DNA from 4 places in the Pseudomonas sp. LBUM1645 genome. Region 4 is predicted to be linked to each of the others. Evidence: predicted binding sites of a transcription regulator. Region 4 holds the regulator's gene; each other region holds the start of a gene.
What was found. The regulator sigma-54, encoded in region 4, starts transcription at its own class of promoters, with help from an activator protein. The targets are predictions, from matches to a motif close to ANTGGCATNNANNTTGCTNT.
Positions count from the first base shown of each region.

Region 1: a site for sigma-54 is predicted at 1,760-1,779, ahead of ACA079_RS22955 (circularly permuted type 2 ATP-grasp protein). Genes of this name have one in related genera too.
Region 2: a site for sigma-54 is predicted at 2,849-2,868, ahead of flgB (flagellar basal body rod protein FlgB). Genes of this name have one in related genera too.
Region 3: a site for sigma-54 is predicted at 4,687-4,706, ahead of ACA079_RS22675 (CmpA/NrtA family ABC transporter substrate-binding protein). Genes of this name have one in related genera too.

Region 1 covers NZ_CP166811.1:5,088,152-5,095,952, reverse strand. Annotated here, with positions in the region: gene speE (polyamine aminopropyltransferase) at 1-397, shown strand, start outside; gene ACA079_RS22965 (hypothetical protein) at 561-794, shown strand; gene ACA079_RS22960 (ribonuclease E inhibitor RraB) at 1,008-1,349, shown strand; gene ACA079_RS22955 (circularly permuted type 2 ATP-grasp protein) at 1,811-3,220, shown strand; gene ACA079_RS22950 (alpha-E domain-containing protein) at 3,233-4,183, shown strand; gene ACA079_RS22945 (transglutaminase family protein) at 4,180-4,989, shown strand; gene ACA079_RS22940 (c-type cytochrome) at 5,111-5,932, opposite strand; gene ACA079_RS22935 (acetyl-CoA C-acetyltransferase) at 6,611-7,801, shown strand, end outside.
Region 2 covers NZ_CP166811.1:1,586,481-1,594,281, forward strand. Annotated here, with positions in the region: gene flgA (flagellar basal body P-ring formation chaperone FlgA) at 1-653, opposite strand, end outside; gene ACA079_RS06965 (chemotaxis protein CheV) at 736-1,668, shown strand; gene cheR (protein-glutamate O-methyltransferase CheR) at 1,715-2,542, shown strand; gene flgB (flagellar basal body rod protein FlgB) at 2,910-3,317, shown strand; gene flgC (flagellar basal body rod protein FlgC) at 3,321-3,764, shown strand; gene flgD (flagellar hook assembly protein FlgD) at 3,780-4,502, shown strand; gene flgE (flagellar hook protein FlgE) at 4,534-5,859, shown strand; one part of gene ACA079_RS06995 (IS3 family transposase) at 5,968-6,319, shown strand; one part of gene ACA079_RS06995 (IS3 family transposase) at 6,319-7,190, shown strand; gene ACA079_RS07000 (ribonucleoside-diphosphate reductase subunit alpha) at 7,395-7,801, opposite strand, start outside.
Region 3 covers NZ_CP166811.1:5,023,741-5,031,541, reverse strand. Annotated here, with positions in the region: gene ACA079_RS22690 (bifunctional protein-serine/threonine kinase/phosphatase) at 1-1,188, opposite strand, end outside; gene ACA079_RS22685 (nitrate/nitrite transporter) at 1,196-2,407, opposite strand; gene ACA079_RS22680 (ANTAR domain-containing response regulator) at 2,765-3,340, opposite strand; gene ACA079_RS22675 (CmpA/NrtA family ABC transporter substrate-binding protein) at 3,356-4,567, opposite strand; gene ACA079_RS22670 (quinone-dependent dihydroorotate dehydrogenase) at 4,797-5,816, shown strand; gene rmf (ribosome modulation factor) at 6,085-6,300, opposite strand; gene rlmKL (bifunctional 23S rRNA (guanine(2069)-N(7))-methyltransferase RlmK/23S rRNA (guanine(2445)-N(2))-methyltransferase RlmL) at 6,830-7,801, shown strand, end outside.
Region 4 covers NZ_CP166811.1:963,503-971,303, forward strand. Annotated here, with positions in the region: gene ACA079_RS04090 (class II fumarate hydratase) at 1-651, shown strand, start outside; gene ACA079_RS04095 (DUF2753 family protein) at 679-1,107, shown strand; gene ACA079_RS04100 (superoxide dismutase) at 1,109-1,720, shown strand; gene ACA079_RS04105 (ZIP family metal transporter) at 1,751-2,644, shown strand; gene ACA079_RS04110 (HPr family phosphocarrier protein) at 2,815-3,090, opposite strand; gene rapZ (RNase adapter RapZ) at 3,106-3,963, opposite strand; gene ptsN (PTS IIA-like nitrogen regulatory protein PtsN) at 3,966-4,430, opposite strand; gene hpf (ribosome hibernation-promoting factor, HPF/YfiA family) at 4,443-4,751, opposite strand; gene ACA079_RS04130 (RNA polymerase factor sigma-54) at 4,826-6,319, opposite strand; gene lptB (LPS export ABC transporter ATP-binding protein) at 6,503-7,228, opposite strand; gene lptA (lipopolysaccharide transport periplasmic protein LptA) at 7,228-7,776, opposite strand; gene lptC (LPS export ABC transporter periplasmic protein LptC) at 7,763-7,801, opposite strand, start outside.

The sequences.
Region 1 (7,801 bases), 3.0 Mb from region 4:
CTCCACCGATCCGATCGGCCCGGGCGAAGTGCTGTTCTCGGAAAACTTCTACCAGGCCTGCCGTCGCTGCCTGAACGAAGGCGGCATCCTGGTGACCCAGAACGGCACGCCGTTCATGCAAATCGAAGAAGTCAAAACCACCGCCGGGCGTCTGCGCAGCCTGTTCCCGGACTGGCACTTCTATCAGGCGGCCGTGCCGACCTACATCGGCGGCGCCATGACCTTCGCTTGGGGCGCGACCAATACCGCCTATCGCAAATTGTCCCGCGAAACCCTGCAGCAGCGTTTCGCCGGCAGCGGCATCATCACCCGCTACTACAACCCGGAAATCCACATCGGCGCGTTCGCCTTGCCGCAATACGTTCTGCAGGCTGTGAACAAGCCTAGCAACGACTGATATCGAGCAAGCCAGAAAGGGCCCTCTCAGGTTGTGTGAAAACACACCGGAGACGGCCCTTTTTTCATGCTTCACTTATAGAAGGTCCGGTTGAACGATTGGCCGGGGAAGAATGTCGAGATACATGTAAACCCATCCATGGGTTTTATCGAGGAGGCACCTGATGCAAAAGTGGAAAGTCACTTTCGTTGATGATCACGGTGAAAAAGTTGACGAAGTGTTCGAGAGCGATGAATGCCCGAACAACGAAGAGGCCGCGAAGCTCATTCGCGCCCGGTGTCTGCCTGTGGCTGCCGAACTGGACCTCAACGATCTGGAAGGGCGCACCGATGATCCGACTGTCAAAAGTCTGAAGACCCAGTACAGCATTGAAATCCTCAGCATCACGCCAATCTGAACATCTCCTGTCACATTCCTAACCAGGCCTTGGCAGCGCCTCTATCTTGAGGCTACTCTGCAATCGAGATCAGCGAACGGATCGCTAAGGTCTGGTCTTGTCAGCTACATGCTTGCTTCCCACCGGCAACGTTGTTGCCGCATCGCTCGCCCCATTCGGTTGCGAGCGCCGGGAATACGGAAAGTCTATCCATCAGTCTGAGGGGGACGTTTCATGAGCACAGCCTATCAAGAAGACATCAGCACCAGCGTCTTGCGCCGCATGAAAGAAGGCGGTTTCGACTTTTCACGATTCCATCCCATCGAGTTCTACGCCATTTTCCCGGACGAGGAGCGGGCACGCAGGGCGGCAGGGCATTACTGCGGTGAATCCTTGAATGCACAAATCAGCGTGCGCGACGACGGCGCGTGGTACCTGGAACTGAGCAAAGTGATGTACGCCACCTATGACGGCATCGGCGATTTTGAGCAGGATTTCGAGGCGGTGGTTGAGCCTTTGGGCGGCATCATCGAAGGATGGGGCGTCAAGCAGGAGGTACGAGGGCGACTCGCATAACATATGAACAGTGACAACACTCAGCAACGGCTGACCTCAGGGTTGGCCGTTTTCGTTTTCGCGGTTTGAGAAGGCCAAAGATCGCAGCCTCGTTTTCTCCTGTAGGAGCTGTCGAGTGAAACGAGGCTGCGATCTCTTGATCGTGTTTTTGATTCATAACGTTTCAAAAACGCAAAAAAAAGCCGCATAAACAGGCGGCTAAAGGGAAGTTCATCAAGATTTTCAGCGAATGCGCGGATTATCCGCATCGACTCCCGGGCAGTGAAATCAACTCTGGCTATGCTGGTGATAGGCGACAACATTGCTTCGCAATGAAGCGGGGGCGATCAGGTGGGGGCATTTACCGCACAGGATTGGTGCGGTGCGTGCAGTGCGATTATCCAACTGATTGATATCAAAGCGTTTATGCCGATGGCACGGGCTTTGCGAAGCCCAGATGTCCGGGTGACAAGGAGTACGGCATGATCCGCACCTATTTTGATGAGATGTACGATGCCGGCGGCCAGGTCCGCCCGCATTATCGGGAGTTTGCCCGTTGGCTGGCCGAAACGCCTGACGAGCTTTTGGCACAACGGCGACGCGAGGCCGATCTGTTATTTCATCGCGCCGGGATTACCTTCACGCTCTATGGTGATGAGCAAGGGACAGAGCGCCTGATTCCCTTCGACACCATCCCCCGCAGCATCCCCGCCAGTGAGTGGCGAGTTGTCGAGCGCGGCTGCATTCAGCGGGTCAAGGCGTTGAACATGTTCCTCGCCGACCTCTATCACGAGCAGCGCATTATCAAGGCCGGCATCATTCCGGCCGAGCAGGTGCTGGCCAACGAGCAGTATCAGTTGGCGATGCAAGGGCTGAATCTGCACCGCGATATCTATTCCCACATCTCCGGTGTCGATCTGGTGCGCGATGGCGACGGCACGTACTACGTGCTTGAAGACAATCTTCGTACACCGAGCGGCGTCAGCTACATGCTTGAAGACCGCAAGATGATGATGCGGTTGTTCCCCGAGCTGTTCGCGGCCCAGCGCATTGCCCCTATCGACCACTATCCGAACCTGTTGCTCGACACCCTGAAAAGCTCCAGCCCGATTGATAACCCGAGCGTGGTGGTACTGACGCCGGGTCGTTTCAACAGCGCGTTCTTTGAACATGCGTTTCTGGCGCGGGAAATGGGCGTTGAGCTGGTGGAAGGCGCGGACCTGTTCGTGCGTGATGACAAGGTGTTCATGCGCACCACGGACGGGCCGAAAGCCGTCGACGTGATCTACCGTCGCCTCGACGATGCGTTCCTTGATCCGCTGGCGTTCAACCCGGACTCGATGCTTGGCGTTCCAGGACTGCTGTCGTCGTATCGCTCCGGCAACGTCGTGCTGGCGAATGCCATCGGCACCGGGGTCGCGGACGACAAGTCGGTGTATCCATTCGTCACGGACATGATCCGTTTCTACCTGGATGAAGAGCCGATTCTGAAGAATGTGCCGACGTGGCAGTGTCGTAATCCCTCCGAACTGTCCCACGTACTGGCCAATCTTCCGGAACTGGTGGTCAAGGAAACCCAGGGCTCCGGCGGTTACGGAATGCTGGTCGGGCCGGCGGCGACGGCGGCGGAAATCGAGTCTTTCCGCGCGCGGATCAAAGCCAAGCCCCATGCGTACATCGCGCAACCGACGTTGTCCCTGTCGACCTGTCCGACCTTTGTCGAAAACGGCATTGCTCCACGCCACATCGACCTGCGTCCGTTTGTATTGTCTGGCCGCGAAACCCGGGTTGTGCCCGGTGGTTTGACCCGTGTTGCCCTGCGCGAAGGCTCCCTGGTGGTGAATTCATCCCAGGGCGGTGGAACCAAGGACACCTGGGTGGTCGAGGATTGAAGGAAGCCTGCCATGTTAAGTAGAACTGCCTCGGATTTGTATTGGATGTCGCGTTACCTGGAGCGGGCGGAAAACCTCGCACGGATGCTCGACATCAGTTATTCGCTGTCGCTGATGCCACAGGATGGTCGTGGTGATGGCCTGCATGAACTCGCCATGCCGTTGTTGATCACTGGCACCCTGGACGATTACCTGGAACGCCACGGCGAATTGCACGCTGAACGGCTGCTGCATTTCTTCGCTCTGGACGCGGCCAACCCGGCGAGCATCTACAGCTGCCTCGGCGCCGCGCGGGCCAGTGCCCATGCGGTGCGTGGGCGAATCACCGCCGACATGTGGGAAAACATCAATGCCACCTGGCTGGAAATTCGCGGAATTGCCGATCAGGGCTTGAGTCGCTACGGCATGAGCCGTTTCTGCGAGTGGATCAAGGAACGTTCCCACCTGTTCCGGGGCGCGTCCTACGGCACGATCATGCGTAACGACGCGTTCCGCTTTATTCGTCTGGGGACGTTTATCGAAAGGGCCGACAACACGTTGCGCCTGCTCGATGCCCGCTACGAAATGGCTGGCGATCAGGCAGAGGCGGTCAGCGATGGTACCGCTCACGCGTATTACCAGTGGAGTGCATTGCTGCGGGCGTTGTCCTCGTTCGAGGCCTACACCGAGATATACCGCGATGCGCCCGGCGCCCGGCATGTGGCCGAGTTGCTGTTGCTGCGTGCTGATGTGCCGCGGTCATTGCGCGCCTGCACCGAAGAAATCGACCAGATCCTTGCCCAGTTGCCGGGGGCCAACGGCCGTCCCGCGCAACGCCTGGCAGCGGAAATGGACGCACGCCTGCGCTACACCGGCATCTCCGAAATTCTCGACGAAGGCCTGCATGCCTGGCTGACCGAGTTCATCCCGCTGGTGCGCCAGTTGGGTAACGCCATACACAGTTCCTACCTGGAGGCTGCATGAGACTTTCCATTAGCCACGAGACCACCTATCACTACGAAGATCAGGTGCGGGCGAGCATCCAGTACCTGCGACTGACACCCCACGACAGCGAGCGCCAGCACGTGCTCAGCTGGCAGCTCGACTTGCCGCGCCCGGTGCGCGCGCAACTCGATCCGTTCGGCAACATCCTGCACGTGCTGACCATGGACGAGCCTCACGAGGCGATCATCATCGGCGCCCGGGGCCAGGTGGACATCGACGAATTGCGTGAGGCGGAACATGAAAGCCAGTCGGCGCTGCCGTTCCTGCGTTTCACGCGCCTGACCGAAGCCGACGAAGCCCTGCGTGCGTTCGCCGAGAAGGAGTGCAAGCAACGCCGGGATCGCACGGCGTTGATCGACTTGATGCATGGCCTGAACCAGCACATGACCTACACGCCGGGCTCCACCGAAGTGGACACCAGCGCCGCGCAGGCCTTCGCTGGGCGTTCGGGCGTTTGCCAGGACCACACCCACGCGTTTCTCGCCTGCGCTCGCAGCCTGGGCATTCCGTCGCGTTATGTGTCGGGCTATTTGTACAGCGAGAACAGCGAACACCTGGCCAGTCACGCCTGGGCGGAAGCCTGGCTCGATGACGCCTGGTACAGCTTTGACGTGACCAATGAATTGGCGCGGCCTGAGCGTCATCTGAAACTGGCGGTGGGTCTGGATTACCTGGATGCCTGCCCGGTGCGTGGCATGCGGCGTGGCGGTGGTTGCGAGCAGATGCATGCGAAGGTGTTTGTGTCACCGACACCCATGCCGATTATCTCAGTCCAACAGCAATAATCCGGATCACCACAAAACCCCTGTGGGAGCGAGCTTGCTCGCGATAGCGTCGTATCAGCCAGCACTTCTGTGACTGATACGACGCTATCGCGAGCAAGCTCACTCCCACAGGGGAATGGTGTCAGGGTTTAACCTTGCGCCCAGCCATGTGCTTCAAATACCCCACCAACCTCTCCAGATCCCCGTCCGGCAACACCGTCGCCGAAAACCCGGGCATCTTCGCCTGAGGCCACTGGCGCAAGCTCTGCGGATCACGAATGTAGCGCTTGAGGAAATCCGCGCCGAAGTACTCGGTCGGGTTAAACGGAATATTCAGGTCCGGTCCAAACTGCGCATCCCCGGCGCCGTTCAATCGATGGCACGCCAGGCAATTCTTCTGAAACAGCGCAAAACCCTTATTCACCGGATCATCAGCCTTCAACGCCGGATCGGGCAGCAGGGCAGGGAAGCGCTCGGCCACCGGTGCCAAGCGCTTGATGCTCGCCACTTGAAAGGGCCATTGCTCGGGACTGATATCGCCCGTCTGAGGATCGGTCCAGACCAGATAGAACGGCCCTGCGCCGGGTTTGCCTTCCGACAGCGGTGGCCACGGCTTGGCAGGTTCTTCAATCGCCAACCATGCGCGCGCACCCTGGGAATTGAGTAACGGTGCGGCTGACAGTTCTGCCGCAAAACCATCCAGGGCTACTGCCTGTAAATGGTCTTCAGGCTTGATGCCCGTCAACAACGCAGCGACCGGAACAGCGCGATAGCTCATGTCCCGTTTGTAGGAAACGTCGTTACTGATGGTGATGGTCTGAGCCTGAGGATGCTTGAGCAATTCCTCGGTTTGCCAGGTGCGACTGCTCGCGCCGAGCTCAAGGTTCAGCTGTGCGGCAGACAGAGGCGTGCTGAGCAGCAAGGCCCCGAACAGAATGAGCGTTTTCAAGTGATCGCCGTCCATGTCGTGGAAGTGCCGCAAAGGTTGGCACACCCACGCTGGCCCGGGTAGCGAACCAGTCACATTTTTAGAGGGCGATGTAAAACCCGGCGCCGTATTTTTTATTGACCGACTAGCCGATCACCTTGGTCAGGTTCGGCAAAATCAACAACAGCGTAGTGGCGAAAAGAATGAGCCCGGCTTGACGTACTTTCGATTGTTTGAACATGGCTTGACCGCCTTTATTGTTATTTCCTGATGCCTGCCTGCATTTCTCCATGACGGCAGCGCGTTGCACTTCCTGTTTGACGAGCGCCTCGGCAAAACCCGACGACAACTTCGTACAAGTTCACCTTAGAGCCCGCGTCACGCTTGGTTTAGATCCATTTCGTATGGACTTCACATGAATTGCTCTTAAAAAGACATGAGGCCTATTGCCAGCTTCTTGGGCGCCCGTTTGCTAGACAGCTTGGTGTCCTCAATCGGTTAATCCGGTGGTTGCCTACCGTCCGTCTGAGCGTGACCGTCAACGTCTGTGAGCACTGCGGTCATTGAATCCATGGGCGCTCGGCCTAAGGTAAGCGTGCAGTTCAAAAGATCGCAGCCTTCGGCAGCTCCTACCGAGGATGCGGCCGTGTAGGAGCTGCCGAAGGCTGCGATCTTTTGATTTTTATACCTACCCACCGTCGGTTCGAGGACGTCATGACCCAAGCTTTGATTTTCGACGCGTTACGCACGCCCCGCGGCAAAGGCAAGGCCAATGGCGCCTTGCATAGCGTCAAACCGGTGAACCTGGTAGCCGGGCTGCTCACGGCGCTGCAACAACGCACGTCTCTCGATACCAGTCAGGTCGACGATGTGGTACTTGGCTGCGTGACGCCCATCGGCGACCAGGGTTCCGACATCGCCAAAACCGCGACCCAGGTGGCGGATTGGGACGTCAGCGTGGCGGGTTTGCAGATCAACCGCTTCTGCGCCTCGGGGTTGGAGGCGGTGAACCTTGGGGCGATGAAAGTGCGTTCCGGCTTTGAAGACCTGGTGGTGGTCGGTGGTGTCGAGTCCATGTCCCGCGTGCCGATGGGCAGCGATGGCGGCGCCTGGGCACAGGACCCGGAAACCAGTTTTCACAGCCATTTCGCCCCTCAAGGCGTGGGCGCTGACCTGATCGCCACGATCGAAGGCTTCAGCCGTCAAGACGTCGATGCCTATGCGCTGCACTCTCAGCAAAAGGCTGCGCGGGCAAGGGCCGACGGTTCGTTCAACAAATCGCTGGTGCCGGTGCATGACCAGAACGGCATCATCTTGCTAGATCACGATGAATTCATCCGCGCCGGATCGACCATGGAAGGCTTGGGCCAGCTCAAGCCGAGCTTCGAGATGATCGGGCAAATGGGCTTTGATGCCACCGCGCTTCGGGTCTTCAGCCATGTCGAGCGGATCAACCACGTGCACACGGCGGGTAACAGTTCCGGGATCGTCGATGGCGCGGCGCTGATGCTGATCGGCTCCGAAGCCAAGGGCCGGGCGCTGGGCTTGCAACCGCGGGCGCGAATCGTCGCCACGGCGGTCACCAGCACCGACCCGACCATCATGCTCACCGGCCCCGCGCCGGCCACCCGCAAGGCACTGGCCAAGGCCGGGCTGCGGGTTGAAGACATTGATCTGTTCGAGGTCAACGAAGCTTTCGCCTCGGTGGTGCTGAAATTCATCAAGGACATGGCGATCGACCCGGACAAGGTCAATGTCAACGGCGGCTCCATCGCCATGGGCCACCCGCTGGGTGCCACTGGCTGCGCGATCCTCGGCACGCTGCTCGACGAACTGGAAACCCGGCGCCTGCGCTATGGCCTCGCGACGCTGTGTGTCGGCGGCGGCATGGGCATCGCCACCATC
Region 2 (7,801 bases), 620 kb from region 4:
GCTTCACCCGGCATGCGCACGCTGAGCGTTCCACTGCGGGCGGTAATCACCACTTGGTCGCCCTTGCTGATGACTTCTGCCTGTTCCATGTGCACCAGGGTCATGACCTGGTCGGCGACCATTGGTCGGGTAAGTTTCTGTCCGATCGCCTGGTCGACGGAAGTCAGGTAACCCTGGCTGATCAGACTGATGTCACGCTCGCGCAGGGTTACATCCTGGGGCTCGACGATACCGGCGCGTCGTAGCGGGCGGGTGGTGGTCACAATGTCGCGAAACAGGCGCACTTGAGCGGGTACGAAGACCGTCCAGGGCGACGCGCCCTCGCAGCGCACCTTGACCGTAACTCGCCCCAACGGCGTGGCCGGGCTCTCCAGGGACGCTGTCAATTCCTTGTCGCACATGGGCATGCGCAGCCGCGGATCGAGCTGCTTGACCTCGATCTCGTAGCGACCTTCCGTTTGACTGGTTGCCAGATAGTCTTCTACGGTGAATTCAAGAAAGCCCTGAGTGACGCCGATAAGCATGTCAGGCAAGGTAACCGCGTCAGCAAGGGCAGGGCTGCCAGCGTTGAACAGGCAAACGGCCGACATCGCGCAAAGCAATTTGCGGGCGTTTGATGTCAGGCGTCGGAAAAATGTCGGTTCTGTGTTCATAAGAGTTAAAAAGCAAGCGCCGTGCCGTTTAGTGATGAATGCGCGTCGCAACACACTTAAGCGTTGGTGTAGGAGTCTGTGCATGGCTGGTGTAATGGATGCGGTAAACCAGCGCACGCAACTGGTAGGGCAGAATCGCCTTGAGCTGTTGTTGTTCCGTCTCGACGGCCAGCAGCTGTATGGGATCAACGTGTTCAAGGTTCGGGAGGTGCTGCAATGCCCCAAACTGACACTGATGCCAAAATCCAGTCCTGTCGTGTGCGGTGTGGCAAATATTCGGGGGGCGACCATTCCGATTCTTGATCTGGCCATGGCGACCGGTTCCGGTGCGCTGAAAGATCAAAGCAATCCCTTCGTGATCATCACGGAGTACAACACCAAGACCCAGGGTTTCCTGGTGCGGTCGGTGGAACGCATCGTCAACATGAACTGGGAGGAGATTCATCCGCCACCCAAGGGCACGGGACGCGATCATTACCTGACGGCTGTGACTCGGGTCGACAATCAGTTAGTCGAAATCATCGACGTCGAGAAAGTGCTGGCAGAAGTGGCGCCGACACCGGAAGCGATTTCCGTTGGCGTGGTGGATGTCGAAACCCAGCACAAGGCATTGTCCTTGCGGGTGCTGACGGTCGATGACTCGTCGGTGGCGCGCAAGCAGGTCTCGCGTTGCCTGCAAACGGTCGGCGTCGAAGTGGTGGCGTTGAACGACGGTCGGCAGGCGCTGGATTACCTGCGCAAGCTGGTCGACGAGGGCAAGAAGCCGGAAGAAGAGTTCCTGATGATGATTTCCGACATCGAGATGCCGGAGATGGACGGGTACACCCTCACGGCCGAGATCCGCAACGACCCTCGCATGCAAAAGCTTCACATCATCCTGCATACTTCGTTGTCGGGTGTATTCAATCAGGCGATGGTCAAGAAGGTCGGTGCCGATGACTTCCTTGCCAAATTCCGTCCTGATGACCTGGCATCCCGGGTAGTCAACCGGATCAAAGCAGCAGACATCAGCTAGGGGCCTTTTGCCCCTGGCGGTTAATACGATTTAAGAGGCGGCATCTTTGTCTACGGGTAATTTGGATTTCGAACAGTTCCGGGTCTTCCTGGAAAAAGCCTGTGGCATTTTGCTCGGTGAAAACAAGCAGTACCTGGTCTCGAGCCGTCTCAACAAACTGATGGAACAGCAAGGCATCAAGTCCCTGGGTGAGCTGGTCCAGCGCATCCAGACCCAGCCGCGCAGCGGTTTGCGCGAGATGGTGGTGGATGCCATGACCACCAACGAAACCCTGTGGTTTCGTGACACCTATCCGTTTGAAGTCTTGAAGAACAAGGTGCTGCCGGCAGCGATCAAGGCCGCCCCTGGCCAGCGTCTGCGGATCTGGTCGGCGGCCTGTTCGTCGGGTCAGGAACCGTATTCGCTGTCGATGTCGATCGATGAGTTCGAACGCGTGAACATGGGCCAGTTGAAGATGGGCGTGCAGATCGTTGCCACCGACCTGTCCGGCACCATGCTGACCAACTGCAAGACCGGCGAGTACGACAGCCTGGCCATCGGCCGTGGACTGTCGCCCGAGCGCCTTCAACGTTATTTCGACCCAAAAGGGCCGGGGCGCTGGGCAATCAAGGCACCGATCAAGAGCCGGGTGGAGTTTCGTTCATTCAACCTGCTGGACAGCTACGCGGCGCTGGGCAAGTTTGACATCGTGTTCTGCCGCAACGTGCTGATCTACTTCTCCGCCGAGGTGAAGAAGGACATCCTGTTGCGCATTCACAGCACGTTGAAACCCGGCGGTTATCTGTTCCTCGGTGCTTCCGAGGCGCTGAACGGTTTGCCGGATCATTACCAGATGGTCCAGTGCAGCCCGGGGATCATTTACCAGGCGAAGTGAGTCGTTGGCGTTATCAAAAAACGGGAGTCCTCAGAGGGCTCCCGTTTTTTTATGCCTGCCGTTATTTCTGAAAACACCACTAGACCCTGTGGGAGCGAGCTTGCTCGCGATTGCGGTGGGTCAGGTTATACAAATGTCGACTGACACGACGCCATCGCGAGCAAGCTCGCTCCCACAGGGGACGAAGGTGTTCTTTGGAGGGGGATAAGCGGCAGAAAAGCGGCAGGCGGCGGAAATCGGTTGCCGCTTTTCTGGCATTGCCACGTTGCCACTGCCCGCAAAGCCCCGGTTTACGGGCTTTCTTCAATTGGCACGACGCTTGCTATGTCCATGTTACGAAAAATCAGGTCACCCGAAGGTTTCCGACATGAGCATCAGCTTCGATAAAGCGCTCGGTATCCACGAACAAGCCCTGGGCTTCCGCGCTCAGCGTGCCGAAGTCCTGGCCAACAACATCGCCAACGCCGACACCCCGAACTACAAGGCTCGGGATCTGGACTTCTCGAAAGTGCTTGCCGAGCAGAACGAGAAGACCAAGAGCGGCTCTTTCGCCTTGAACATGACCAACAGCCGTCATATCGAAGCCGAAGGCCTGGGCAATGGTGACGAATCGCTGCTGTATCGCACGCCGATGCAACCGTCGATCGACCAGAACACCGTCGACGCCCAACTGGAACAGTCGAACTACGCGGAAAACGCGGTCAACTTCCAGGCCAGCTTCACCCTGCTCAACAGCAAATTCAAAGGGCTGGTGTCAGCCCTTCGTGGAGAGTAAGTCATGTCTCTAGCCAGTGTTTTCAACATTGCCGGTAGCGGCATGAGTGCCCAGACCACTCGCTTGAACACCGTCGCCAGTAACATCGCCAACGCCGAGACCGTTTCGTCGAGCATTGACCAGACCTACCGTGCACGGCACCCGGTATTCGCCACCATGTTCCAGGGCGGCCAGAGCGGCGGCAGCGATTCGCTGTTCCAGAACCAGGACGCGGCCGGTCAAGGCGTGCAAGTGCTGGGCGTGGTCGAAGACCAGAGCAACCTTGAAGCGCGCTACGAGCCGAACCATCCGGCGGCCGACGCCAAGGGCTACGTCTACTACCCGAACGTCAACGTGGTGGAAGAGATGGCTGACATGATTTCCGCGAGCCGTTCGTTCCAGACCAACGCCGAAATGATGAACACCGCCAAAACCATGATGCAAAAGGTCCTGACCCTCGGTCAGTGATAAGGGGCGACTCAGATGAGTGTTACCGATACCACCAGTGGCATTAGCCTCAAGGACATCCTGGCCAACTCCTCGATCAAGACCAACACCAGTGCTGACGGCCTGGCGTCGGCGACGAACAGCGCCACCGGCAACAAGGCCCTGGGCAAGGACGCGTTCCTGCAGTTGCTGGTAACGCAACTGAAAAACCAGAACCCGCTGGAACCGCAGGACAACGGCGAGTTCGTCGCCCAGTTGGCCCAGTTCAGTAGCCTGGAAGGCATCACCACGCTCAACGACACCGTCAGCGGTCTGGCGAGCAACTACAACTCGTCCCAGGCGTTGCAGGCGTCGTCGCTGGTCGGGCGTTCGGTTATTGCACCGGGCGACAAGGCGGTGGTTGATACCTCCAAAAGTTTCAGCGGCACCATTGCCGTACCGGCGTCGGTGGACCCGGTCAAGGTCAATATCACCAATGCCGATGGCAAGGTTGTCCGCACCATCGACCTGGGCAGCCAGGTCGCCGGTACTCCCACTTTCATCTGGGACGGCAAAAACGATGCAGGCGAAGTGGCCACGGCGGGTACCTATACCTTCGGTGCTACGGCGACCTACGACGGCAAGGCGACCTCGCTGGTGACTTACCTGCCGGCCACCGTCAACAGCGTGACCATCAGCCAGACCGGCGGTGAGTTGATGCTCAACCTGGCCGGGGCCGGCAGCATCGCCCTGTCAAAAGTACAAACCATTGGTATGTAGAGCCGACTAACACGGCACAAAGGAGTGGAATATGTCTTTCAATATCGGCCTTAGCGGTCTCTATGCAGCCAACAAACAACTGGACGTGACCGGCAACAACATCGCCAACGTCGCGACCACCGGTTTCAAATCGTCCCGTGCGGAATTCGAAGACGTTTACTCGGCCACCAAGCTGGGTACTGGCAGTAAAACCATCGGTAGCGGCGTGCGCCTGGCCAACGTTTCCCAGCAGTTCACCCAGGGCGACGTCAGCAACACCGGCAACGTGCTGGACATGGGTATCAACGGTTCCGGCTTTTTCGTGTTGAGCGAGAACGGTTCGATGTCCTACACCCGTGCCGGTACGTTCAAGGTCGACAAGGACGGTTACGTCACCAATAGCGATGGCTCTGCGCGTCTGCAGGGTTATGGCGTGGATGCCAATGGCAAGATCCTCAATGGCGTTTTGACTGACCTGCGCATCGATACGTCGAACCTGGCGCCAAAAAACACCTCCACGGTTTCGTCGACGATCAACCTGAACTCCACAGCTCCCATCATCAACCAGACTACCAATCCGTTTGACCCGTCCAAGGAAGCGTCCTTCACCAAGCAGTTCAGTACCCCGATTTACGATACCCAGGGTAATAAGCACACCATGGATCAATACATGGTCAAGACTGCTGACAACACCTGGAAGACCTACACCCTGATCGAGGGTCGCAACCCGGATGGCAGCGATCCTACCGATCCTCTTACTCCTCCTGTCGCTTCGACCATGAACTTCGACAGCTCCGGCAAGCTGACTTCGGTCACCACACCGGTTGTTCCAGCGACCATTCCGCCATCCGTGATAACCAGCCCTGACCTGAAGGTCACCGGCTGGATTCCGGGTACCGTGACCAATGGCGTGTTTAAAGCCAACGGCGCTGCCTCCGGCGTCGTTACGGTCTCCATGGACAAAACCACGCAATACAACGCTGACACCGCGCGTTCGATTCCTTCGCAGAACGGCTACGCCACCGGCCAGATTACCAACCTGACCATCGACACCAGCGGTGTCATGCTGGCCAACTTCAGCAACAGCCAGACCAAGGCTATCGGCCAGATCTCGCTCGCCAGCTTCACCAACGAACAAGGTTTGCAGCCTGTAGGCGGCACCAGTTGGAAAGAAACCTATTCGTCGGGTATCCCGGGCTACGATGCGCCGAACACTGGTACCTTGGGCGAGATCCACTCCAACTCCCTGGAAGAGTCCAACGTCAACCTGACCAATGAACTGGTCGAGTTGGTCAAGGCGCAGAGCAACTTCCAGGCGAACTCCAAGACCATCTCGACTCAGAGCACCATCATGCAGACCATCATTCAGATGACCTGATGTTTGATAGTGCTTCATAAAAAGCCCCTCGGAAGAGGGGCTTTTTTATGGCTGGTGTCCCGTCCTGAATAAGGTTTACACCTTCTGGCTTCTTATCAGGAAGGTGCAATGGACACGGGCACGAAGCGAAGTCAGCGTGATTACACGCTGGCTTTTAAATTATCGGTTGTCGACCAGGTCGAAAAAGGCGAGTTGAGTTATAAAGAGGCTCAGCGGCGCTATGGGATTCAGGGTCGGTCGACGGTGTTGGTTTGGTTACGCAAACATGGTCGCCAGGACTGGAGCCAAGGCGCCTCCATTCGCTCCCAGAGGATCAGACCTATGGACGAGCCAACCTTGCCAATGACTCCCGAGCAACGAATCAAAGAACTCGAGGAACAACTGGCGCTGGCAAATCAGAAAGCCCAATTCTTTGAAGCCGTGGTCGATGTTCTGAAGAATGACTACGGCGTATCTATTGTAAAAAAGCGACCCGGCAAGTCGTTGCGCAAACCCAAACTCTGAGTGTCAGCAAGGCTTGCCAATTTATGGGGATAAGCCGTCAGGCCTATTACAAACGCAACCGGGTCTACCGGGATCGGGCCGACCAGGATCAGCAGCTCATAACGTTTGTACAGAAGATCCGTGCCCGCCAACCGTGCATCGGCACTCGGAAGCTGTATTCGATGATGCATGAGCAGCGTGAGCAACAGGCGCTCCATGTTGGCCGGGATCGTCTGTTCGCGGTTTTGCGGGAAAGCCGCCAGTTGGTCCGCCGAAAACGGGCGTATCACAAGACGACCGACAGCCATCATCGCTTCCGCCGACACCCTAATCTGCTGAAACCAAGCCCGGAACAAATAGTCGCTACCGGCCCGGAACAGGTCTGGGTGGCCGATATTACGTACCTGCCTACCCGTGATAGCGTTGCCTATTTGAGTTTGGTGACGGATGCCTTTTCGAGAAAAATAGTCGGCTATCACGTGCACGAAAGTCTGCACACCAACTCCGTGGTGCAAGCCTTTCGAATGGCGTTGAAGCGACGTCGAAGCGTTCAGAAGCTAGTCCATCACTCGGATCGAGGCGCGCAGTACTGCTCGGCCCTTTATCAAGAAGTGCACGTAAAACATGGCATCACTTGCTCGATGACCGACGGCTACGACTGCTACCAAAACGCCTTGGCCGAGCGGGTCAACGGCATCTTGAAAACAGAGTTCTTGATCCACCGACCTGCGGATTTCGCGCAGGCCACGCAGATGGTGCGAGAGGCGGTCAGGATCTACAACCAGGAACGGCCGCACCTGTCCTTAAAATACAAAACGCCCGATGCGGTGCATCGGGCGTTGGGGTGAAACAGGTGTAAACCTATTTCAGGACTAGACATGGCAAAAAGATCGCAGCCTCGTTTCACTCGACAGCTCCTACAGGAAATAGCGGCCCCTTTGTAGGAGCTGTCGAGTGAAACGAGGCTGCGATCTTTTGATCTCGAAAGGCAGGCAAAAGAAAACCCCCGACAATCCAGAGGACTGTCGGGGGTTTCAGGTTACCGGCTCAGCTTATTGGCAAGCTTCGCAATCCGGCTCGTCGATGGCGCAAGCCTTCGGCACTGGAGCAGGGCCGGCAGGTGCTGCCAGGACCGAATCTTCACCGTGGTTGCCGCCGCTGGAAACAGCGTTCAGCTTGCCGGTGTTGATGGTCGACTTCTCGGTGCTGGTCGCGGCCAGGGCACGGAGGTAGTAAGTGGTTTTCAGACCACGGTACCAGGCCATGCGGTAGGTCACGTCCAGCTTCTTGCCCGATGCGCCAGCGATGTACAGGTTCAGCGATTGAGCCTGGTCGATCCACTTCTGACGACGGCTTGCCGCGTCAACGATCCACTTGGTGTCCACTTCGAAGGCAGTCGCGTAGAGCTCTTTGAGTTCTTGCGGGATGCGCTCGATCTGTTGCACCGAACCGTCGTAGT
Region 3 (7,801 bases), 3.0 Mb from region 4:
TAATTCGCCGTCGTCCCCCAGCAGAAGGTTCTCCGGTTTGATGTCGCGATGGAGAATCTGCCGTCGATGCAGTATGCCAACGGCGCGCAGCAGGCGTTCGGCCAGATCCAGCCATTGCGGCAGAGGCAGCGGTCCGACATCTGCTTGCAGTTCCGCCAAAGTAGATCCGGAATATTCCCGCATCACGTAGTACAAATGCTGACGCTGACTGGCGGCATGGACTTCAGGGAAATGCCGCCCGGCCACGCGCTTGAGAAACCATTCTTCCGACAGCAACGCCTGCCCGGCCAAGTGATCGTCACGCAGCGCGCCCGGCAAGGTTTTAAGCAGCCAGGGTTGTTGTTGCCCATCGCGTACCCGATAGAGCAGCGACTGCTGGCTCTGACCGAGTATCCCTTCGACCTGCCAACCTTCGAAAGTCTGACCTGGTTTCAAGGCTGGCGGCAGCGGCCATTGCTGCAAATGAATCAACGCATCGCCGATGCTCGTTTCACCAAGGGCATCGACCCGCACCAGCAAGGCGCTGGCGTTGTCCTGGCTGCCGGCCAGATGCGCCGCACTGACCAAGGTCTGCGCAGCGCTGTTCAGATCCGGTTGATCGCGCAGAATTGCCGCAATCGCGGTGTCGCCCAGCACGGCCCAAATGCCGTCGCTGAGCAGTACGAAACTTTCGTTCAGCCGCAGTTCGCCATCGAGAAAATCCAGCACCAAATGCTGATCGAGCCCCAGTGCCCGTTTGAGCACATGCTGCATGCCTGGTTGGTCCCAGACGTGATCCTCGCTGACCCGCTGCAAGGTGTCGGCGTGCCAGCGATAAACCCGACAATCGCCGACATGGGCCAGGGTAAAACGCCTACCGCGCATGACCAAAGCACTGACGGTGGTGAGCAACGGTTGCCCACCACCATTGGCCTGCAACCAGCGATTTTGTGCCAGCAGCAGGCGATCCAATGCCTGCGCGACGCCCCAGGTTTCCGGCGTGGCGTAGTAATCCAGCGCCAGGGCCTGCAACGTCGAGCGGGCGGCGAGACCACCATCGGCGCACTGGCTGACACCGTCGGCGATGGCGAACAGGTAACCCTTGCTCGCCGCCAGCGCCGGGGCCGGAGTCACCAGACGCAGGGCGTCCTGATTCTCCTCGCGAGGGCCGATGGCGCTCGCTTCGGCAAAACTCAGTTGCAGGCTCATTCAGCCCTCACACCCGAGCAGCGGTCACGGCTGCCGAACCCCAAGTGGTTCTCCAGCGACGTTTCACGCCGTGCAGACCGAACCAGGCTAGAACGCCAAGGCTGGCGAACAACCACAAGGCCAATTGATAGCTGCCGGAGCTTTGCTTGATCGCGCCCATGCCCGCTGCCAGTGCAAAACCACCGATACCGCCGGCCATGCCGATCAAACCGGTCATCACACCGATCTCGCGACGAAAACGCTGCGGCACCAATTGGAAAACAGCACCGTTACCGGCACCCAAACCGAGCATGGTGCAGACGAAAAGTGCCAGCGCCGCGTAGGAACTCGGCAAATTGAAACCCACCGCTGCGATGCAGACCGCTGCCACCGTGTACATCCCCAAAAGGGTGCGAATGCCACCGAAGCGGTCGGCCAGAGCGCCGCCCAACGGACGCATCAAGCTGCCACCGAACACGCAGGCCGCCGTGTAGTAACCGGCGGTCACCGGGCTCAGGCCATATTGGTCGTTGAAATAGCCGGGCAGGGCGCTGGCCAGGCCGATGAAGCCGCCGAAGGTCACGCTGTAGAAAAACATGAACCACCAGCTGTCGCGGTCGCCCAAGGCCTTGAAGTAGTCGGACATCGACTTGGCTTTTGGACGCTCAGGCGCGTTTTTGGCCAGCCAGGCGAAGACGATGATGGTCAGGATCAGCGGGATCAGGGCGAAGCCGAACACGTTGCTCCAGCCAAACGCAGCCGCCAGCACCGGGGCGATCAGTGCAGCGAGCACAGTGCCCGAGTTACCGGCACCGGCGATGCCCATGGCTTTGCCTTGGTGTTGTGGTGGATACCATTGCGACGCCAACGGCAGGGCGACGGCGAAGGACGCGCCGGCCATGCCGAGGAACAGGCCCAGCACCAGCGCTTGCTCGTAGCTGTGGATGCCGAGTTTCCAGGCGCCGAACAGTGCGCAGATGACGATCACCTGGCCAATCAGCCCGGCGGTTTTCGGCGACAGGCGATCAGCCAGCAAGCCCATTACAAAGCGTAATACCGCCCCGGCCAGAATCGGCGTGGCCACCACCAGCCCGCGCTGCTGGGTGGTCAGGTGCAGGTCGGCGGCGATCTGCACTGCCAGCGGGCCGAGCAGGTACCAGACCATGAAACTCAGGTCGAAATAGAGGAAGGCCGCGAACAATGTCGGGGTATGGCCGGATTTCCAGAAGCTTGAATTCATCGCGCACCTCAGCTGTTAGGAGTCTCGAGAAGGAGTCATGAGCTTGCAGGTGGGGCGCCGCATCGGCCGCACCACCGGCCCCGGTCTGTGGGGCCAAAACAAAAAAACGCCGCCACCGGATTCGCCAAAGGGCAAATGAGGTGAGCGACGTCTTTGTCGTAGGTGGGGCAACCGCCGTTGGTTACCTGTAGTGATTACCTAGCGAGATCTGTGCCAATAAGTGAGACCGAGTTGCGGCCAATCGCGAGCAAGCTTTGCTCCTACGGGGTTTGGGTGAGTTCAGATGCTGTGAACGACACAAAAAACTGTAGGAGCAAGGCTTGCCCGCGATGGCGTCCTTTCAGGCACTACAGAGGTTCAACCGAGCAACTCGCTCATGGCGATGATCTGCTCCGCCACCTGAATCAGCTTCTGCTGCCGGCTCATGGCCTGGCGGCGCATCAGGGTGTAGGCCTCTTCCTCGTTGCAGTCCTTCATTTTCATCAGCAGCCCTTTGGCCAACTCGATCCGCTTGCGCTCGGCCAGTTGCTGGTCACGGGCGTTTAGCTGGGCGCGCAAGGCCTGGTCGCTTTCAAAGCGCGCCATGGCCACGTCGAGAATCGGCTGCAAGCGCTGTGCGTGGATGCCTTCGACGATGTAGGCACTGACCCCGGACTTGATCGCCTGACGCATCACATCGGGGTCATGTTCGTCAGTAAACATCACGATCGGCCGCGGTTGGTCGCGGCTCACCAGCACCACTTGTTCCATCACATCGCGGCTCGGTGACTCGGTATCGATCAAAATCACGTCCGGCCGCACCGTTTCGACGCGCGCGGGTAGGTCGATGGTCAGGCCCGACTCGTCGATCACCTCGAAGCCGGCTTCGGTCAGGGCCGCCTTCAGGCGACCGACTTTCTTCGCGGTGTCGTTGATCAGCAGGATACGCAACATATTCGCAGTCTCCTGTCAGCGGCTGGCGAGAAGGGGCGAGCTGTCGCTCATGGCGTGCAGCTTGAAACTGCGGGCATAGCCGGCGGGGTCCAGGCCATCCCAGACCTTGCCATCGATCAACTGGCTGCTGCGCATTGGCTGATCACTCGTGGCCACACCTACAGCGGTGGCGGCCTCTCGATACAAGTCTAGTTGCTGGACCTGACGGGCCACGCCCAGGTAGTCCGGGTCGTCGCGCAGCAAGCCCCAACGGCGGAACTGGGTCATGAACCACATGCCATCGGACAGATACGGCAAGTTGACCTCGCCATCACCATGGAAACGTAGCGCGTGCGGGTCCTGCCAGCGATTACCCAGGCCATCGGCGTAGTCACCGAGTAACCTCGGTTCGATGCAGTCGAGTGGCGCGTCGAGGTATTCGGGCGCACTCAACAGCTTCGCGGTGCTGCGGCGATTCTCGGTGCTTTCTTCGATGAAGCGGCTGGCCTCCAGTATCGCCATCACCAGCGCCCGGGCGGTGTTGGGGTATTGCTCGACAAAGGCGCGGGTGCAGCCGAGGACTTTTTCCGGGTGATCGGGCCAGATGGTCTGGGTGGTGGCCATCGTGAACCCCAGGTTTTGCTGCACCGCGCTGGCGGACCATGGCTCGCCGACGCAGAAGCCATCGATGCGCCCGGCTTGCAGGTGCGCGACCATTTGCGGCGGCGGCACGACCACGCTGTCGACGTCCTGCAACGGATGAATACCCTGACTCGCGAGCCAGTAATACAGCCACATGGCGTGGGTGCCGGTAGGAAATGTCTGGGCGAAGGTGAGTTTTGGGCGACTTTGGTGCACGTGTCGGTCCAGTGCTTCAGGACTGGTCACGCCTAAAGTCTGTAAGCCATGGGAAAGGTTGATGCTCTGGCCATTCTGATTCAGGCCCATGAGCACCGCCATGTCGGTCGACGCGACACCGCCGATGCCCAAATGCACGGCGTAGATCAAACCGTACAGACTGTGGGCGGCGTCGAGTTCGCCACTGACCAGTTTGTCCCGCAGGTTGGCCCAGGACGACTGGCGCTTGAGGTTCAGGGTCAGGCCATAAGGTTGGGCAAAGCCCTGCGTGGCCGCGACCACCACGGAGGCGCAGTCACTCAGGGCCATAAAGCCGAGGTTGATTTCGGTCTTTTCCGGGGCATCGCTGCCGTTGACCCAGGCCAGAGGGTTGGCTGGAACTTCAATCATCAGTAAACACCTTCCATAAAAAAGCGCCGGACCGGGCTGCTTGCCAGAGCAAGGCCAAGTGTCGACGCCTTTGTCTTTCGACTCATCCCGCCGTTGGCATGAGTGCTGATGTCAGTGACGGTGCAAGGCATATGCCATCGCTCGCTGATTTTGTCGTGCGCCTCGCCTGCAACCCCGATGCCCGGCTATAATCGCCGCCACTTTTCGTAGCCCAGAGTCAAACCCGCCCATGTACACCCTGGCCCGTCAGCTGTTGTTCAAACTTTCCCCGGAAACCTCCCACGATCTGTCCCTGGACCTGATCGGCGCGGGCGGGCGTTTGGGCCTCAACGGCTTGCTGTGCAAGGCGCCGGCGAAAATGCCGGTGACCGTCATGGGCCTCGACTTCCCGAACCCGGTAGGTCTGGCGGCGGGTCTGGACAAGAATGGCGCGGCCATCGACGGTTTTGCGCAACTGGGTTTTGGCTTTGTCGAAATCGGCACCATCACCCCGCGTCCGCAGCCGGGCAACCCGAAGCCACGGATTTTCCGTCTGCCGGATGCCGAGGCAATCATCAACCGCATGGGGTTCAACAACCTCGGCGTCGATCACCTGCTGGCCCGAGTGGCGGCGGCCAAGTTCAAGGGCGTGCTGGGCATCAATATCGGCAAGAACTTCGATACCCCGGTTGAGCGGGCGGTCGATGACTACCTGATCTGCCTGGACAAGGTCTACGCCCACGCCAGCTACGTGACGGTCAACGTCAGCTCGCCAAACACCCCGGGCCTGCGCAGCCTGCAATTCGGCGATTCGCTGAAGCAATTGTTGGCCGACCTGGCCACGCGCCGCGCAGAACTGGCGCTGCGCCACGGCAAACATGTACCACTGGCGATCAAGATTGCGCCGGACATGACCGACGAAGAAACCGCTCAGGTCGCGCAAGCGCTGATCGAAACCGGGATGGACGCGGTGATCGCCACCAACACCACCCTGAGCCGCGTCGGCGTAGAAGGCATGGAGCACGGCGACGAGGCGGGCGGTCTGTCCGGGGCACCGGTTCGCGACAAGAGCACCCACACCGTGAAGGTGCTGGCGGCCGAGTTGGCCGGTCGTTTACCGATCATCGCCGTGGGTGGCATCACCGAAGGCAAGCACGCGGCTGAGAAAATCGCTGCGGGTGCCAGCCTGGTGCAGCTCTATTCCGGCTTCATCTATAAAGGCCCGGCGTTGATTCGTGAATCCGTAGACGCCATCGCCGCCTTGCGCTAAATCCCGTAGGAGCTGCCGAAGGCTGCGATCTTTTGATCTTGATCTTGATTGCCAGGAAGCAAGAATCAAAAGATCGCAGCCTTCGGCAGCTCCTACAGTGAGAGAGTGTTTAGTCAGTGCCGCAGGCATGAAGTTGTGTTTAGCCAGAGAGCAGGCATAAAAAAGGGCTCCTCGAAGGAGCCCCTGGGCCGAAGCCCGCCGCCCGGATGGGGCGTGCGTGGTAAGTCGTTACGTAATCAGATTGTCGTGTCGGAGTGTGTGCCCTGTGTTAGCCGACGGCGTGAAGTTCGTTGAGTCTATGGATTCCCGCAGTGCCGGTCATACCGTCCCAGTTGTCGCCGCGTCCTTCTCGCCAGCCGTTAATCCAGGCTTGGCGTACCGACGGTAGAGTAAATGGGCAAAGCTCACGGGATTTGCCACCAACGCCATATTGATATCCGCGCAAAAATGCTCTTTCCAACGGATCACGCTTAAGTCTTCTCATAGGGTGTTGCCCTCACTTGTTGACTGTATTTATCGCGTCGACCTCAATCGAGGTCTGGCAGAAAAACTCCTGCCGTTGGGGCTCGCTGCCGGCGTCGCGAGCCAAGGTGTTGACGTCATTGCGGCGTCAACCTGTATTGAGTTCTAACCAATGCGTCACATCGAGGGAATGATCGTTTTGTCATAAGGACGTAACGATAAAGATGGTATGGCGATAAGTAACACGATGTTGTCCCGTGTTTATTGGCAAAACCCCGGTATGATCAGCCCCGCGCTGCATGATGGGGTTAATCCTTTAGTGAGAATGCCTCCTGTTGAGCAGGGGGACTATTCGACGAAGGGTCGACTTATGACATTTTGTTGCATCAACTTTTTTATCTGTCTTTGCATCTAAGCTCTTTTAACCCGAGCAGCAAGGGTGGGACGGCACACCTTCGTGCCACGCGGGCGCTCTTTTAGAAAAGCGCCTGATTGAAAACCGGGCCGGCAATGCGTTGCCGGTTCACTTAGCTAAAGGCTCTGAAATTCCAATGTCCGATCAATTCGAAATCTTCCTCACTTGCCCAAAAGGCCTTGAAGGCCTGCTCATCGAGGAAGCCGTCGGGCTTGGCCTTGAAGAAGCGCGTGAGCACACCTCTGCCGTGCGCGGCATGGCAACCATGGAAACCGCTTATCGCCTGTGCCTGTGGTCGCGTCTGGCGAACCGGGTGCTGCTGGTGCTCAAGCGTTTCCCGATGAAAGACGCTGAAGACCTCTATCACGGCGTGCTGGATATCGAGTGGCAAGACCACATGCTCAACGATGGCACCCTGGCCGTTGAGTTCAGCGGTCACGGCTCGGGCATCGACAACACCCACTTCGGCGCCTTGAAGGTCAAGGACGCCATCGTCGACAAACTGCGCACGCCTCAGGGCGATCGTCCGTCGATCGACAAGCTCAACCCGGACCTGCGCATTCACCTGCGCCTGGACCGTGGCGAAGCGATCCTGTCCCTCGACCTCTCCGGCCACAGCCTGCACCAGCGCGGCTATCGCTTGCAGCAGGGCGCGGCGCCGCTGAAGGAAAACCTCGCGGCCGCGATCCTGATCCGTTCCGGCTGGCCACGCATTGCGGCCGAGGGCGGCGCGCTGGCTGACCCGATGTGCGGTGTCGGTACGTTCCTCGTCGAAGCTGCGATGATCGCCGCCGACATGGCGCCGAACCTGCGTCGCGAGCAGTGGGGTTTCACGGCCTGGCTCGGTCACGTTCCGGCGCTGTGGAAAAAGCTTCACGAAGAAGCCACTGAGCGTTGCGCGGCCGGTCTGGCCAAGCCACCGCTGTGGATTCGCGGTTACGAAGCCGATCCGCGCCTGATTCAACCGGGCCGCAACAACGTTGAACGTGCCGGCCTGAGCGAGTGGATCAAGATCTACCAGGGCGAAGTCGGGACGTTCGAGCCGCGTCCGGACCAGAACCAGAAAGGCCTGGTGATCTGCAACCCACCGTACGGTGAACGTCTGGGT
Region 4 (7,801 bases):
CAACTGAGCAAGCTGACCCAAGTGCAATTCAAACCGGGTGAGGATCTGTTTGCGCTGATCGGCTCTCAGGACACGGCGGTCAGTGTTTCCGGTCAGCTCAAGGCCACGGCCGTTTCGCTGATGAAAATCGCCAACGACCTGCGCTGGATGAACTCCGGCCCGCTGGCCGGTCTTGGTGAAATCGAACTCGAAGCCTTGCAACCGGGTTCTTCGATCATGCCTGGCAAGGTCAACCCGGTGATCCCGGAAGCGACCGCCATGGTCGCCGCTCAGGTCATCGGCAATGACACGGTCATCACCATCGCTGGTCAGTCGGGCAATTTCGAGCTGAACGTGATGCTGCCGATCATCGCCCAGAACCTGCTGAGCAGCATCGAGTTGCTGACCAACTCCAGCCGTCTGCTGGGTGAAAAGGCCATCGCCAGCTTCAAGGTCAACGAAACCAGGCTGAAGGAAGCGCTGTCGCGTAACCCGATCCTGGTCACTGCACTCAACCCGATCATTGGTTACCAAAAAGCCGCTGAAATCGCCAAGAAGGCCTATCAACAGGGCCGTCCGGTGATCGATGTCGCGCTGGAACACACCGACCTGACGCGCGGCCAGCTGGAAGAGTTACTCAACCCAGAGAAGCTCACCGCAGGCGGCGTGTAACCACCGCAACCGCTTTGGAGGCTCACCATGGAGCACTGGAAACGCACGATCGAAAGGGCTAATCGCCATTTCATGCTGGGCGAATTGGTTGATGCCCGCGAGGCTTACTTGCAGGCCCTGGCCCTGGCCCAGGTGTTGTTCGAGCGCTGGGCAGATGCCGACGAGGCGGTCGCGGCCTGCGTGATTTCCCATCACAACCTGGCGGATCTGCATTTACGTCTGAACCAGCCAGAGGAGAGCGCCGAGTACCTGTGCGCCATCCATCAGCGATTGTTGCAGACCATGCAGGACCCACGACTGGCGCCGGCCTTGCGTGAAGCAGCGTTGCGCCAGAGCAGCAAAACCTACGTCGAGCTGCTGAATTTCATCAGCGAACACGGCGAATACCCGCGTACGCATCGATTGCTGCACATCGATGCCGCCTCGCCTGCGCCCCTACATCATGGAGTTCATTGAAATGGCTTTTACCTTGCCTGCCTTGCCGTACGCCTACGACGCCCTGGAACCGCACATCGATGCGCAGACCATGGAAATCCACTACACCAAGCATCACCAGACCTACATCAACAACCTCAACGCAGCGGTGGAAGGCACCGAGTTTGCCGAGTGGCCGGTGGAGAAGCTGGTGTCTGCTGTCCAGCAACTGCCGGAGAAGCTGCGCGCGGCGGTGATTAATCAGGGCGGCGGGCATGCCAACCATTCGCTGTTCTGGGAAGTGATGGCGCCCAACGGCGGCGGCAATCCTGAAGGCTCCTTGGCTGAGGCGATCGATGAGCAACTGGGCGGCCTGAGCAGTTTCAAGGAAGCCTTCACCAAAGCCGCGCTGACTCGTTTCGGCAGCGGCTGGGCGTGGCTCAGTGTGACGCCGCAAAAGACACTGGTCGTTGAAAGCAGCGGTAATCAGGACAGTCCATTGATGAACGGCAATACGCCAATCCTCGGTCTGGATGTCTGGGAGCACGCTTATTACCTGCAGTACCAGAACCGTCGCCCGGAATACATCAACGCGTTCTACAACGTGATCAATTGGCCTGAAGTCGCTGCGCGCTATCAGGCTGCACTGGTTTAAGACTTCCGCAAAAACAATCCAAGGCTGGCTATGGGCACTGAAACACTGGCGATCGGAAGTGGACGAATGTTTCGTTACGCATTCGGATCGCTGTTACTGCTGGCAGGCATGACGTTATTGGTTGCCCAAGGCTTGGCGTGGCTGGACCTCGAGCCGAAATTGCTGCGCGCGCTGCAAGGCGGGGCGATCTGCGCCTTGGGCACAGCCTTGGGCGCGGTGCCCGTGCTGGTGATTCGACGGATGCCCCAGGCGGTCAGCGATTCACTGCTTGGCTTCGGGGCCGGGGTGATGCTCGCGGCGACAGCGTTTTCGTTGATCGTTCCTGGGATCTCTGCCGCTGAAAGCCTGGGGCTGACGCCTTGGGCGGCCAGCGGACTGATCAGTTTCGGCATCATGCTGGGTGCGTTCGGATTGTTCCTGGTTGATCGCAAGGTGTCGGGTGCGTCGCCGGAAATGCTCGTAAGCACGCTGGAGCGACCGATCATCCCGCCGCGAATCTGGTTGTTTGTGTTTGCGATCATTGCCCACAACATCCCTGAAGGCATGGCGGTCGGTGTGTCGGCGGGGGGTGGCATGCCCGACGCCGATAGCCTGGCCATGGGCATCGCCTTGCAGGATGTACCGGAAGGTCTGGTGATCGCGCTGGTATTGGCCGGGGCAGGGATGTCGCGGGTTAAGGCGTTCCTGATCGGTGCTGCGTCAGGTCTGGTCGAGCCGGTCTTCGCGTTGCTGTGTGCCTGGCTAGTGAGCCTGGCCGAATTGTTGTTGCCCTTGGGGTTGGCACTGGCGGCCGGGGCGATGTTGCTGGTGGTCACCCATGAAGTCATCCCCGAGTCGCGCCGCAATGGTCACGACAAGCTTGCAAGTCTTGGGTTGCTTATCGGGTTTTGCTTGATGATGGTGATGGATACAGCGTTGGCTTAGCGGCTGAACACGAACTTTGTAGCAGCTGGCGAAGCCTGCGTTCGGTTCGGGCCGCGTTCGGACGAAGCAGTCGCCAGTTTGAAATTTGTGGTGTGTCAGTTCAACCGCGCGTGTATTTACGACTGCTGCGCAGCCGAACGCAGCCTTCGGCAGCTGCTACAGGGCGAGGATTATTCGCCTTCGCCGAAGTAATCATTGATCAAATTCACCAATGCCTGCAGCGCCTCATCAGCCTGTTCACCCTCGGTGCTCAGGTGGATTTTGGTGCCCTTGCCCGCAGCGAGCATCATCATTGCCATGATGCTTTTTCCGTCGACCGTGGATTCCGGCGTGCGTCCTACTCTGATCGTGCAATCCTTGAACTCACCGGCGACGCCAACGAATTTTGCAGAAGCGCGGGCATGCAGGCCCAGCTTGTTGATGATTTCAATTTCCAGAGCAGGCATCGCGGTGTGAATCCTTTAGCTGAGGTCGCGGTGGCGAACCTGGACGTTCTTCAGGGATTTTTGCAGGGCCTGGCCCAGACGTTCGGTCAGGTAGACGGAGCGGTGATGGCCCCCGGTGCAACCAATGGCAATGGTGACATAAGCGCGGTTGCTGGCGGCGAAGCGTGGCAGCCACTTTAACAAGTAGGTGGAAATGTCCTGGAACATCTCTTCGACGTCCGGTTGTGCCGCCAGGTACTCGGCAACTGGTTGGTCGAGCCCGGATTGATCGCGCAACTCTGGCTTCCAGTAAGGGTTCGGCAGGCAGCGCACGTCGAACACCAGATCAGCGTCCACCGGCATGCCCCGCTTGAAGCCGAAAGACTCCACCAGGAACGCCGTACCGGGTTCCGGCTGGTTCAGCAGGCGCAGCTTGATGGTATCTCGCAGCTGATACAGGTTCAGGTTGGTGGTGTTTACTTTGAGATCGGCGAGGTCGGCAATCGGCCCGAGCAGGGCGGTCTCATCGTTGATGGCCTCGGCCAGCGAGCGATTGGCATTGCTCAGCGGGTGACGACGGCGGGTTTCCGAGAAACGCTTGAGCAAGGTTTCTTCGTCGGCGTCCAGATAAAGCACATCACACTGGATATGCCGGCTGCGCACTTCTTCCAGCAGTTCGGGAAACCGCGACAAGTGACTCGGCAAGTTGCGCGCATCGATGGATACGGCAACCAGCGGTTGCGCCAGCTCGGTGTGAATCAACGCGCGTTCGGCCAGTTCCGGCAGCAGACCGGCGGGCAGGTTGTCGATGCAGTAGTAGCCGTTGTCCTCGAGAACATCGAGTGCGGTACTTTTACCTGAGCCGGAGCGGCCACTGACGATGATCAAGCGCATGATTAGTGACCGTTTTGCTCGTCCAGGACAACCTGATACAAGGCTTCATTGCTCGGGGCGCTGCGCAGTTTTTCGCGCACTTCCTTGCGGTCGAGCATGCTGGCGATCTGGCGCAGTAACTCCAGGTGCGCATCGGTAGCGGCTTCCGGGACCAGCAAAACGAACAGCAGGTCAACCGGGGCACCGTCGATGGCGTCGAAATCAATGGGTGCATCAAGGTGCATCAGGGCGCTGATAGGCGAGGTGCAGCCCTTCAGGCGACAGTGGGGAATGGCGATGCCGTTGCCAAAACCGGTTGAGCCGAGTTTTTCACGGGCAATCAGAGCCTCGAAGACATCTTGCATCTCCAGATCCGGCACTTCTTTGTGGATAAGGTTGGCAATTTGCTCGAGGGCTTTCTTTTTACTGCCGCCCGGCACGTTCACGAGGGAACGGCCGGGGGTCAGGATGCTTTCAAGTCGGATCATGGGTTGGGAGTGTTAACGACCGGTCGCGCCCTGGAGGAGGCTTTGGGTCTTTTCCTTATGCTTTTTGAGTTGTTTATCCAGCTTGTCGGTCAGTGCGTCGATCGCCGCGTACATATCGGTATGCTCCGCGTTTGCGACCACTTCATTGCCGGGAATATGCAGCGTGGCTTCGATTTTCTGCTTGAGCTTTTCGACCGTCATCGTGACTTGCACGTTGGTGATCTTGTCGAAATGCCTCTCTAATCGTTCGAGTTTTTCGCCGATGTAGGTGCGAAGAGGTTCGGTCACTTCCAGTTGGTGTCCACTGATGTTGACTTGCATACAGCTTCTCCTTCGTTGCCAGTGCATAAAGCGGCAGGCAGAAATGCCTGCCACTGGAACGCTGTGGCGTGGCTCTACATCAACCGCTTACGTTCGCTCGAAGGCGCGATCCCGAGGGATTCGCGGTACTTGGCGACGGTGCGGCGAGCCACCTGAATGCCTTGTGCCTCCAGTAAACCAGCGATCTTGCTGTCACTCAACGGCTTTTTCTGATTTTCCGCGGCAACCAGTTTTTTGATGATCGCGCGGATCGCCGTGGACGAGCATTCACCGCCCTCGGAGGTGCTGACGTGGCTGGAGAAAAAGTATTTCAGTTCATATATGCCCCGTGGGGTATGCATGAATTTCTGCGTGGTCACCCGTGAAATCGTCGACTCGTGCATGCCCACCGCTTCGGCGATGTCATGCAGGACCAGCGGTTTCATGGCTTCGTCGCCGTATTCAAGAAAGCCGCGCTGATGCTCGACGATCTGAGTGGCTACTTTCATCAGGGTTTCGTTGCGGCTTTGCAGGCTCTTGATGAACCAGCGGGCCTCTTGCAACTGATTGCGCATGAAGGTGTTGTCGGCGCTGGTGTCGGCGCGGCGCACGAAACCGGCGTATTGAGCGTTGACCCGCAGTCGTGGCACGGATTCCTGGTTCAGTTCTACCAGCCAGCGTTCGTTGTCCTTGCGTACGATCACGTCGGGAACGACGTATTCGGCTTCGCTGGACTCGATTTGCGAGCCTGGGCGCGGGTTGAGGCTCTGCACCAGTTCAATCACCTGGCGCAGTTCGTCTTCCTTGAGCTTCATGCGACGCATCAGCTGGCTGTAATCGCGGCTGCCAAGCAGGTCGATGTAATCGGTGACCAGGCGTTTGGCCTCGACCAGCCAAGGCGTCTTGGCGGGCAACTGACGCAATTGCAGCAGCAGGCATTCGCCCAGGTTGCGGGCGCCGATGCCAGCGGGTTCGAATTGCTGGATGCGGTGCAGGACGGCTTCGATTTCGTCCAGTTCGATGTCCAGTTCCGGGTCGAAGGCTTCGAGAATCTCCTCGAGGGTTTCGTCCAGGTAGCCCTGATTGTTGATGCAGTCGATCAGGGTCACGGCGATCAGGCGATCGGTGTCGGACATCGGGGCCAGGTTCAGTTGCCACAGCAGGTGGCTTTGCAGGCTTTCGCCGGCCGATGTCCGGGTGGTGAAGTCCCACTCGTCGTCATCGTTGCTCGGCAGGCTGCTGGCGCTGGTCTGGTAGACGTCTTCCCACGCGGTATCGACGGGCAGTTCGTTGGGGATGCGTTCGTTCCAGTCGCCTTCCTCGAGGTTATCAACCGTCGGGGCGGTTTCCTGGTAGGAGGGTTCCTGAATGTCAGCGTTGGGTTGCTGTTCGGCTTTGTCGGCCAAGGGGTCGGCGTTATCGAAGTCGTCGCCTTCTTCCTGGCGTTCGAGCATCGGATTGGACTCCAGGGCCTCCTGGATTTCCTGTTGCAGGTCCAGGGTCGACAATTGGAGCAGGCGGATGGCCTGTTGCAGCTGCGGTGTCATCGTCAGCTGCTGGCCCATTCTCAAGACTAGCGATGGTTTCATGGCAGGGGCTTAACACCTTATTCGCCGGCGCACATGCGCCATCCACTACAGGGCGCCGGAGCGCCAAACATAAGCAAATTATATGCCCGAAACTGCAGCGTTTGCCTAGAGCACTGTAACAATAAAAAAATGTTGATTTTTTATCGAGACAAGCGCCGAGCAACCAGCCAGACACCTCAGTGCTTACAGGCGGAACTCATGGCCCAGATACACTTCCTTGACCAGGTCGTTGGCCAGGATGGTGGCAGAGTCACCTTCGGCGATCAGCTGGCCATCGTTGACGATGTAGGCGGTTTCGCAGATATCCAGGGTTTCACGGACATTGTGGTCAGTGATCAGCACGCCAATGCCTTTGGCCTTGAGGTGATAGATGATCTGCTTGATGTCACCCACCGAAATCGGGTCCACGCCGGCGAACGGTTCGTCGAGCAGGATGAATTTCGGGTTGGTAGCCAGTGCCCGGGCGATTTCCACACGGCGGCGTTCACCACCGGACAGGCTCATCCCGAGGTTGTCGCGGATGTGGCTGATGTGGAATTCCTGCAGCAGGCTTTCCAGCTCTTTGCGACGACCGGCCTTGTCGAGTTCCTTGCGGGTCTCGAGGATCGCCATGATGTTGTCGGCTACCGAGAGTTTGCGGAAGATCGATGCTTCTTGCGGAAGATAGCCGATGCCGGCCTTCGCACGACCGTGCATAGGCTGGTGACTGACATCCAGGTCGTCAATCAGTACGCGGCCCTGATCGGCCTGTACCAGGCCGACAATCATGTAAAAGCAGGTGGTCTTGCCGGCGCCGTTGGGACCCAGCAGGCCGACGATCTGACCGCTGTCGATCGACAGGCTGACGTCGCGCACGACCTGGCGGCTCTTGTAGCTCTTGGCCAGATGCTGAGCTTTCAGAGTTGCCATTACGGAGCCTTTTTCGTGTCGTTTTTCGGCTTCGGCTGGATCACCATATCGATACGCGGACGCGCCTCGGTGACCTTGCTGCCCGTAGCGCGCCCAGCGCTCGCAAGCTTTTTCTCGGTGTCGTAGACGATTTTTTCGCCTTGGGTGACGTTGTTGTCCTTGTCGACAACTTTTGCCTTATCGATCAGCACGACGCGGTTTTGCGAGGCGTGGTACTGAATGGTCACACCCCAGCCCTGTACAGGTTTGGTGTCGCCAGCCGTCTGCATCTGCTCGAAGTAGGCCAGATTGCCCACCGAAGTCACCACGTCGATGTCGCCGGCCGGGGTGCGGGTGATGGTCACAGTATTGCCTTTAACAATCATCGAACCCTGGGTAATGATCACGTCACCTTTATAGGTGGCAACACCATTCTTGTCGTCCAGTTGGGCATCGTCGGCCTGGATGCGGATAGGCTGCTCTTGATCGTTCGGCAGAGCCCAGGCGCTCACGCTTCCCAGTGCTGCGCTCAGACCGAGCAAAATAGGGAGGGTTTTAACGAGCCTCATACTGTCCTCTTACGTTAGATAGCAG